3 regions of the Cytobacillus sp. SAFR-174 genome follow, and region 1 is predicted to be linked to each of the others. Evidence: riboswitches for the same ligand, from Rfam matches in the RefSeq annotation. Region 1 holds a riboswitch; each other region holds the start of a gene.
The links. Region 1 has a riboswitch for thiamine pyrophosphate ahead of ACTHRG_RS00120 (ABC transporter substrate-binding protein). Riboswitches for the same ligand answer to the same signal wherever they lie in the genome.
Positions count from the first base shown of each region.

Region 2: linked by a shared signal. The riboswitch ahead of thiT (energy-coupled thiamine transporter ThiT) and the one ahead of ACTHRG_RS00120 (ABC transporter substrate-binding protein) in region 1 are both predicted to bind thiamine pyrophosphate.
Region 3: linked by a shared signal. The riboswitch ahead of ACTHRG_RS15390 (YkoF family thiamine/hydroxymethylpyrimidine-binding protein) and the one ahead of ACTHRG_RS00120 (ABC transporter substrate-binding protein) in region 1 are both predicted to bind thiamine pyrophosphate.

Region 1 is NZ_JBQCMZ010000001.1:20,777-24,051, forward strand. It holds gene ACTHRG_RS00110 (ABC transporter permease) at 1-5, opposite strand, end outside; gene ACTHRG_RS00115 (thiamine-binding protein) at 2-295, opposite strand; gene ACTHRG_RS00120 (ABC transporter substrate-binding protein) at 310-1,314, opposite strand; TPP riboswitch at 1,427-1,535, opposite strand; gene ACTHRG_RS00125 (YkvA family protein) at 1,614-2,027, opposite strand; gene ACTHRG_RS00130 (NAD-dependent deacylase) at 2,175-2,909, shown strand; gene tatA (twin-arginine translocase TatA/TatE family subunit) at 3,012-3,185, shown strand.
Region 2 is NZ_JBQCMZ010000002.1:255,618-258,892, forward strand. It holds gene ACTHRG_RS03560 (MATE family efflux transporter) at 1-1,127, shown strand, start outside; TPP riboswitch at 1,180-1,282, shown strand; gene thiT (energy-coupled thiamine transporter ThiT) at 1,346-1,945, shown strand; gene ACTHRG_RS03570 (VOC family protein) at 2,094-2,465, opposite strand; gene ACTHRG_RS03575 (hypothetical protein) at 2,636-2,914, shown strand; gene ACTHRG_RS03580 (hypothetical protein) at 3,035-3,274, shown strand.
Region 3 is NZ_JBQCMZ010000015.1:4,524-7,798, forward strand. It holds gene ACTHRG_RS15385 (Cof-type HAD-IIB family hydrolase) at 116-982, opposite strand; TPP riboswitch at 1,199-1,300, shown strand; gene ACTHRG_RS15390 (YkoF family thiamine/hydroxymethylpyrimidine-binding protein) at 1,387-1,992, shown strand; gene ACTHRG_RS15395 (ECF transporter S component) at 1,994-2,590, shown strand; gene ACTHRG_RS15400 (ABC transporter ATP-binding protein) at 2,574-3,275, shown strand, end outside.

The DNA.
Region 1 (3,275 bases):
ATCATGGACGGTACTTCTCCGTTAAATCACTCATTTCAATTCCATCGGGCTGATAGAGAATCTTAACCTGTGAGATTACATTGCTGCTTCCTTTTTCAATCATTTTTCTGTTCATATCAGCAATGATTTTCAATAAATGTTCTAAATCGCCTTCCATCGTTGTTTCGAGTGGATGCACTTCGAACTTAACACCGGATTGCTGAATGACACTGATTGCTTCATCAACGTACGGGATAACACTTTCCCCATCTTTAGTTTTTGGAATGATTTGAATGCTTACAAGTGCGTTTGCCATTTCATAAACTCTCCTTATTCCGGCAGGAAATCATTTGTAAATGCTTTGCCGGCATCTAATTCTTTATCTAAAAGACCATTTTCATGCATCCAGTCTGCATAGTTTTCCCAGACCTCAAGCTTTTGTTCTCCCCATCTGGCAGCATCGTCCTGATAGCGCGGGGATAGCCACTCCTGGCTCTTTTTGACCAGTTCGCTGTCCAGGTCAGGAGCATTCTTTAACAAAATATCAGCTGCTTCCTCAGGCTGGCCGATTGCAAATTCATATCCTTTGGCTGCAGCTTTTACAAATGCTTTGACAGTATCCGGATCATCTGCAATCATTTTTTCACTCGTTGCCAGAACAGGCGTGTAGTAATCCAGTTTTTCTGAGTAGTCTGTGAGGTAGACCATGTTAATCTTTTCCCCCCGAAGCTCAGCTTCTACACCTGTCCATCCGTAATAAATCCATGCGAAGTCTATATCTCTTTTAACCGCTGTAAAAAAGTCTGCATCTCCCATGTTCACAATTGATACCTTATCAGCATCGGCATTTTCCTTCTTCATTAGGGAGTCAATTACTGATTTTTCTACAGGAGCTCCCCACCCGCCATACGTTTTTCCTTCAAAGTCTTTCGGTGATTTAATGTTTTTTTCAGCAGGGGATGCAAAACCGGAAGTGTTGTGCTGAATGACAGCCGCTATTGATACCAGCGGCACACCCTGTACACGGGCTTCCGTGATGCTTTCCTGATAGCTGACACCGAAATCAGCCTTGCCTGATGCCGTCAATTGATCTGCACCTGCTTCACCTGGCATGATAATCTCGACATCGAGCCCTTCTTCTTTAAAATAGCCTTTTTCTTTTGCGGCATATAAGCCGGTATGATTGGTATTTGGCGTCCAATCCAGTACGACAGTAACTTCTTTCAATTCTTGTTTGCTGCCTGGATCTTCATTTCCAGTCTTAGCATCCTGGCCGCTGCCGGCACAGCCGGATAACAGCAGCATCGCAGAAATAACTGCTATACACTTTTTCATACAGAAACCTCCCAAAAAAGCTTTATGTAGTAAGGAAAGTTGATATTAGTCTGCCCAGAAAATAAAAAACGCCCCGGCATAATACCGGGACGCATATAAAAAACAATTTATTTTTGTTTAAGAATATGTTCCCTACGCCGGTATTAGCCAGATCAGGTTCAAAGGGTCAGCATCTTAAGGATGAAGTCTCAACCGGCACACCGGTTCCCCTACATTTCTTGCTATTTAATTTTAACAGGCATGAATACTTTCCATGATTTATTATAGCAGACATTATCAAAATGGGCACCATTTGAAAATTATTTCATTTCAATAGTCCGGCTCTCTTTCCATGTTTTGAATTTCTCAAGTTCACCTGTAATCTGACTGACGGCAAAACCAAGTACTGCTGCATCATCGAGGATACCCATTCCAATTAAAAAGTCTGGAACCAGGTCGATAGGAGAGACAAAGTATAGGATGGATGCAATAATAAAGATAATTGATTTTTTGGAGATATGCCGGTAATCGCCTTTTGACCATGCCTTAACTAAATCGATCAGCAGCTGAAACTTTTCCCATATATCACTTAACGAAGATTTGTTTTTCTCAGCTTTAAGTGTAGCCTTTTTTAGCAGGCCTTTTGTTTTTTCAGGATCATCCGCATAGCGTTTTGCTCTGGAAGAAAATTTTTTATAGCCGTCCTTATAGTCTTTCGTTTCTATTTCAGGCATAGCCATCACTCCTATATTGATAATTCGTATAAACAATTATAATCTATTATTTACCGCATACCGGACATGACATAAACATTTAAACAGGAGAAAAAAATGGAAACAGCCTTCAAAGCTGTGACAATATTTTAGTGGGAGCTGGTATTTGTGCTTGAGAAATGGCTGAAGGAATCAAATTATACAGTAATACTATCTGGAGCAGGAATGTCAACGGAAAGCGGGCTGCCTGATTTCAGGTCAGCCAATAATGGCTTATGGAACGGGAAAGACCCTGGGAAAATTGCCAGTACTGAAGCATTGAATGAAAATGTGAAGGAGTTTATAGAATTTTATCGGCACCGGGTAATCGGGCTTAAGGAGTGCAGCCCCCATAAAGGCCACTATATTCTTGCTGATTGGGAAAAGAGAGGCATTTTAAAGAGTATTATCACCCAGAATGTGGATGGATTTCATCGGCTGGCGGGAAGTGAAAATGTATCAGAGCTTCATGGGAATCTGCAGACACTCCATTGCCAGAAATGCAAAAAAGAGTTCCCGAGCGAGGGATATTTGCATGGACACGTTCAATGTAATTGCGGGGGGCTGCTTCGTCCTTCAGTAGTTCTGTTTGGGGAAATGCTGCCTGAGCAGGCTTTAGATTTTGCAGCGGCAGAATCAGAAAAGGCAGAATTATTTATTGTTCTGGGATCATCCCTGACTGTGACACCAGCCAATCAGTTTCCGCTGATAGCAAAACAAAACGGAGCAAAACTGGTGATTATTAATATGGAACCCACTGATTTTGACTTTTATGCTGATGAGGTGATCCATGAGCGCAAAATTGGTGAGGTTCTCAAAGAACTTGATCGTGCTTTTAAACAGCGGGAGAATGAAGATTCATAAAAATAGCCCTCATACTATGATTTTTTGAGTCAATCCCCTATAATGGACAATGAACATGATTACTGCTGTTTCAAGCGATATGATATATAAGGAGTGTTCAGCATGTTATCAAACATCGGTATTCCAGGCTTAATTCTCATCCTGGTTCTTGCTCTTATTATTTTTGGTCCTAAAAAACTTCCTGAAATAGGGAGAGCATTCGGGGAGACCTTAAAAGAATTTAAGAAATCTACCCGTGATCTCACTAAAGATGATGATGATGATAAAAGAAAATAGCCTACTGGTTTAGAACCGGCTTTGCAGACGATTAGTCTCGAAGCCGGTTTTTCTATTTTATGGCTTTCGAACCGAGTGAATGGGTATATA
Region 2 (3,275 bases), on a different contig from region 1:
CGGCATTAACGATTTTATCCCAGCAGAAGGGAGGAGATCACGAAGAGGGGCTGAAACGATATCTAAATGCCTTTACCGTCATTCAGGCAATTTTGTCAGTTGTTCTCGGAACAGCCGGATTCCTGCTTGCTGAAAGGATTTTGGCCTTAATGGGCACACCTGCGGGAATGGCCGAAGGTGCAGCATCCTATTTGCAGATTAACTTTATTGGAATTCTGTTTTTATTTGGCTACAATTTTATAGGAACTATACTCAGGGCGCTCGGAGACAGCAAAAATCCTTTATACTTTGTCCTGATAGCAGTTGTATTAAATGCAATCCTGGATCCTCTTTTTATTTCTGTATTCCAGCTTGGTATTGAAGGAGCCGCTTATGCAACAGTCGTATCACAGGGCTTTGCATTTATAATCGGAATGGTATTCATACTCCGCAAAAAGCTGGCACCATTTACTATTCCTTCTTGGCCGCATAAAGAGGAGGCAGCATTGATATTCAAGCTTGGCATCCCTTCAGGGCTCCAAATGACTGTCATATCAGCTGGTGTTATGGCCATTATGTCTGTCGTCACCTCTTTTGGCAGTGACGTGGTAGCGGGATTTGGTGCCGCACAGCGCATTGACAGCATCATTATGCTTCCTGCGATGGCATTGGGAACTGCAGTCAACAGTATGGCGGGTCAAAATATAGGGGGACATCAATGGGAACGGGTGCATCAGATTGCGTTGTACGGAGTCATTTACAATCTTGGAATCATGTTTCTCATCGCCTTTGGGACGGTCTTATTTGCAGAACACGGGGTGCGCCTGTTTATCCAGGATAAAGAATCAGTTCACTACGGCACTGAATATTTAAAGATCATTGCCTTTTTTTATCCGCTTCTCGGCATTAATTTTGTATTAAATGGTGTGGTTAGAGCTTCTGGTGCGATGTTTCAAGTGCTGATACTGAATATCGTTTCATTCTGGATCCTGCGCTATCCTTTAACATTTCTATTTTCAAAGTTTATGGGTGATAAAGGCATAGCTGCAGGTATGGGTGTCAGCTTTGCAATAAGCAGTTTCATCGCCTATATGTATTACCGCACCGGAAAGTGGGATAATCAGGTTATCATAAGCGAGGGAAAATAAATCCTTTTCACCATCATGAATTTCATATATACTAAAAGCGGATAATTTAATAACGTGCCACAAGGGGAGCATATCGCTGAGAGTGAACAGTCCGCTGTTCTGACCCTTTGAACCTGTTAGTTAATGCTAGCGCAGGAATGTGGAATGATAGGCAGGTAGTTTTCTGCCTGCTTGTTCTCCCTTGGGGTATCGTCATACGATTGAAGGGGGATTTTTTTATGAAAAAATTAAGCCTGACGGCGATGATAGAGGCCTCATTTTTTGCTGCCTTTGCTATCATTCTTGATTTTCTGCCATCCATCAAGCTGTCGCCATCCATTTCCATATCTGCCGCGATGATTCCGATTTTCATTCTGGCTTTCAGGCGGGGCTTTAAGGTCAGCTTCATTGCAGGCCTCTTATGGGGAATCTTGCAGATTGCCATGGGGGATGCCTGGATTGCCACTCCGCTTCAGGCATTTATTGAGTATTTTGTGGCATTTGCCTGTATCGGTATTGCCGGTTTGTTTTATCGGGTCATCCAAAATCAGCTGCAGGCAGGTAACAAGAAGAAGGCATTGGCCTGGGTTGTCTTAGCCGTATTCGCTGGAAGCCTGGCTAGATATTTCTGGCATTTCATTGCAGGTGTGATCTTCTTCGGAAGCTATGCGCCGGAAGGGATGTCACCGATTCTCTTTTCCTTCCTGGCAAACGGAGCAACCATGCTCGGAGCGGCAATTCTCTGCTCAGTCCTGGCCGTATTAATTATTTCATCGGCACCGAGATTAATCATAAAGAAATCGGATGAAAGACTTCAAACTCAAAAGACTGCTTCCTAATAATATCCGCCTCTCTGAAATATTTCAGAGAGGTTTTTTATATATCGGCTTTGATTGATAAAAAGTTGTTTTCAGGAAGGATTATGGGAACGTCTGGTTAGGGCGTTCCCGTTCCAATACCGTTCAAAATGAACTATTTATTATAATCTCACCAGTGTACTTGAAGTTTATTGCCATTTGGGTCATAAAAATGGAAAAAGGCATGACCATTATCTTCTTTTATATCCTCGACCTTAACTTGATTATCAATTAAGTGCTGATGAAATTTAGATAATTCTGGACTTGTAAACCCAATGCTAAATTCTTGTTCATTATCAATTGTAAAATGAGCAAAAGTTTCATCTTCGGTAGGAACTAAGATCAGTAAGAAAGGTCCTTCATTTACTTTTAAAATTGCAAGTTTTCCAGTATTGTTTAGTAACTGGAGCCCTAATACATCTCTATACCATTGGGCAGACAGTTCTAAATCTTTTACAGGAATTCTAATATAATGTACTTGTTCAATAAATGATTTACTCATAGAATTCTCCCCTTTATTTAATTCGATATATCATATATTTCCTTTCTATACAGTTTTTCCCTTCCCTATTTTTGATTTAAATGCCTTTACCGGATAATAATCTTTCTAAACAAATCCAATATATTAGGCAATTACTTCTGAAAAATGGGTATATTACTTAAAAAAGGGGAGTGAAGACTTTGGCCAATACATTGCAGGGAAACATTATCACAGGTGTTTTTCATGCGGAAGCCAGTGCCTTTGAAATCCAGAAAGTAAAAAGCTTCAGTACCCAGTCAGTCCTCAACAAAAACCAATGTGAAACTCTGTATAACTATCTATCCCTTCATGAAGAAGATGAGGGAGGACAAATTATTACACTCTACGATCAAATGCCGCTCATGCTGACCCGGCAGGAAATATGCAGTCTGAAGAAAGATTTGGAGAACATTAAAAAGCTATATCAGTAGAAAATCGCTTTGCAGCTTGCAGAGCTTTTTTTTTACGAAAATAATTTTGACAAATTTGTGACAAAAAGTTTGACAAATTTGTGAACATAGTTAGAATATTAAATAAAAGGAGATGGGGAAATGACACTTCAACAGCAGCGTGTACTGCATTTTTTCAGGAATAGTACAGCAGCAGGTATTATAGTAGGTTTCATTGTTTTTATATCAGGCTTTTTTGTAAGCGGAATCACAGGCGAATATGTATTATCCATCGGCTTAAGCATTATGGTTTCTTCCATGCTATTGTTCGGATTCGGATTTTTTATCAACGTAATGGAAGAAATGACAAAGGGAAGCAAGGGAATCAGACAATACAAATAAA
Region 3 (3,275 bases), on a different contig from region 1:
AGTGAATCCCATTGGATCGCTTTGTTTATTTCCCTCTCTTTTTCTCTTTCTCTTTATCCAATGCCTGAATCAAAAAGAGAGCCCATCTGCCTGACTGGACTCTCTTTCATTCATTTTATTTTAACAGATTCATTTTCTTCAGGAAATCGATTGGATGCTGTTTGCGGAAATGTTCTTTAACCATGTAGCTTACGCCGCTCTGGTCATTGGATCGTGTCAGCCAGTCTGCTGCTTTTTTTACTTCTGCCGGGGCATTGCCCATTGCCACACCCAGACCGGCGGCTTCAATCATTTCCAGATCATCTCCAGAATCTCCTATAACGACCATTTGATTTCTGGAAATCCCAAGGTGCTCACATAAATAGAGCAAACCATTCAGCTTTGAAACTCCGGCAGGAACAATGTCCATCCTCAGATCATTCAGTTTAATGACTTCCACATTTTCAAACATGCCCCAAATGGCTGTCTTAGCATCCTCAAGGTCTTCTTTATCTTCAAAGTACACTTCAATTTTCGGCGGTGTAACAGGCTCATCTAAAATGGTGTCACTTAATGAATCCACAAACTGCTGGGAATAAAAAATGGGATCACCGGTTGTAAAAACAGTTTTAGCAAGCATATTGGTATTGAGCTTCGTTTTGTTGGCAAGGGAATATTTTTCGTGCACCAGCCTGATTTGACAGGTAAAGCCTTCAAGCAGGCGCACGATTTCAAACGTTTCATCTTCTTGAATCCTTTTTACAAAGATCGGCTTTTCCTGGGAAGCTGCAATATATGCCCCCCTGTGGGTGACCAGCAAAGAATTGATTTTCAATGCTTTAGCCACTTTTTTCGCGGATGGAAAGCTTCTGGACGTAACAAGTGTTACATAGATCCCCTTTTGCTGCACATATTCTATCGCTTCTTTTGTTGATTTATGAAGTCTTCCATTTGATTGGAGTAGTGTTCCGTCTATGTTTAAAGCAAGCATTCTGTATATCATCCAATTTGCCCCCTATTCTCGGTGTAAAATTGTCCTATTACACTTTTATGAAGGGAAGGACTTGATTAGAACATAACATGGACAATGTGGAAATATATTTTCATAGCTTAAGATCTTAATGATTTTCCGATCATGAGATATAAAAATGATAAATTATTCATTTACATTTTGTTTGCTCCGTATTAAGATGGAGTCATAAAAAAACTGCATATCCAAGTTTTGCACTAGGGGAGCTTTTTGGCTGAGAAGAACAATCCGTTCTGACTCTTATCACCCGATCTGGATAATACCAGCGTGGGGAAGTGCAGGTGAACGGCTATCATTCTAGTGTATTGATACATTCAACTGCATTTCCTTATGGGAATGCAGTTTTTTATTTTCATTATTACTAGGAGGATGGCAAAATGCAGGGAAATTTTTTATGTGGAACTAGTGAAATTACAGGGTGCAGGTTTTCAATTTACCCAATGACTGACAGGTTTGCAGATGTTATTTTATCAGCTCTAAAAGAAGTGGACAAGAGTAAGGTATGGATGGAAACAGATGATGTGAGCACCTGTGTGCGAGGCAGGTCTATTCATGTTTTCGATGTGGTCAAAGCTATTTATCTTGAAGCAGTTAAGCATGGAGACCATGTAGTGTTTAACGGCACTTTTTCAAATGGATGTCCCGGTGATACTGCAGGCGATGCTTATCTTGCTGAAAATGAGGAACGGGCGAATGAAGAATCAGCAGCAGGGATCAGCCAGGAAGTCGCTGTCCAGTTCGCCCTTTATCCGATGGGTATTCCTGATTACATGAACGTTATTATGGACCAGGTCGAGCTCGCAGCGAATCGGGGAACTTTTACTAAAGGGGTGCATTATGCTTCAAGACTAGATGGAGATGCACACGCTGTGTTTAAAACACTTGAGGATGCTTTTGAAAATTGCAAGAAAAGCGCTTCTACGCATATTGTTATGACGGTGAATATGTCAGCCAATAGTCCTTCCAAAAAGGGGGCTGAGTAATATGCTCGACAAGTGGAAGCTTCGTGAGGTCATTGTCCTGTCTGTACTCGCAGTTGTGTTTGCAGTTGTTTACCTGGTGTTCATGCACTTTGGCAACGTGCTATATGGAATGTTCGGCTTAATTGGCTATGATCTTATTTTTGGCATTTGGTTTATTGTTTCGATCATCGCAGCGTACATAATCAGAAAACCCGGTGCAGCCTTTTTATCGGAAACCATCGCTGCAGCCATTGAAGTCATGATCGGCAACGCAGTTGGTCCCCGTCTGATTCTGTCAGGGATGATTCAGGGGATTGGAGCGGAAGCTGTTTTTGCGGCCACGAAATGGAATAATTACCGGACATGGGTTTTAATTGCTGCAGGCATGGGTTCTTCTGTTACTAGTTTTATTTGGGGCTATTTCATTTCCGGCTATACGGCCCTCTCACCCGGTTATGTAACGGCTATGTTTTTTGTGAGGCTGATCAGCGGTGCTTTACTAGCTGGATTGCTGGGCAAATGGCTGAGCGAGAGCCTTGCGAAAACCGGGGCATTGAACAGCTTTCCAATTGGAAAAGAGCTGAAAAGGGGAAAACCGGAAAATGGAATTACAGGATAACCGGCATATATTAATAACTGAACAGCTTTCCTTCAGGTATGAAGATGTGAAAAAACCAATTATAAAAAATGTGCAATTCAGCCTTTATCCAGGGGAAGCAGTTCTATTATTGGGCCCAAGCGGCTCGGGAAAAAGCACACTTGCTTTCTGCTTAAATAAGTTGTATCCCGAGGCCGTTGATGGCAAATTGGACGGGACTATTTCATTCAAAGGAAAGATGATGGAAGAGTTCGGCCCTGGCGAAATTAATCAGCACATTGGCATTGTGTTTCAGGACCCTGAAAGCCAATTTTGCATGACCACAGTCGAGGATGAGCTGGCATTTGGGCTTGAGAATTTGAAAACACCTCCTGAAGAAATAGAGAGTAAGATTGATGAAGCATTGGAGCTTGTTCATCTTTTGCCATATAAACATTCCTTAATCCACACTCTTTCCGGGGGCCAAAAGCAAAAGCTTGCACTGGCATGTGTTTTATCATTAAAACCGGATATCCTGATTTTGGACGAACCGACAGCAAATCTGGACCCTGCTTCAAGCTATGAACTTACCCGCATCATCAAAGAGCTTAAAGAGAACCAGGCATTTTCTCTTCTAATAATTGAGCACAGGCTGGATGATTGGATTGATTTGACCGACCGCTGCGTGGTGCTAAACCGGGATGGCGAAATTTTATTTAATGGAAGC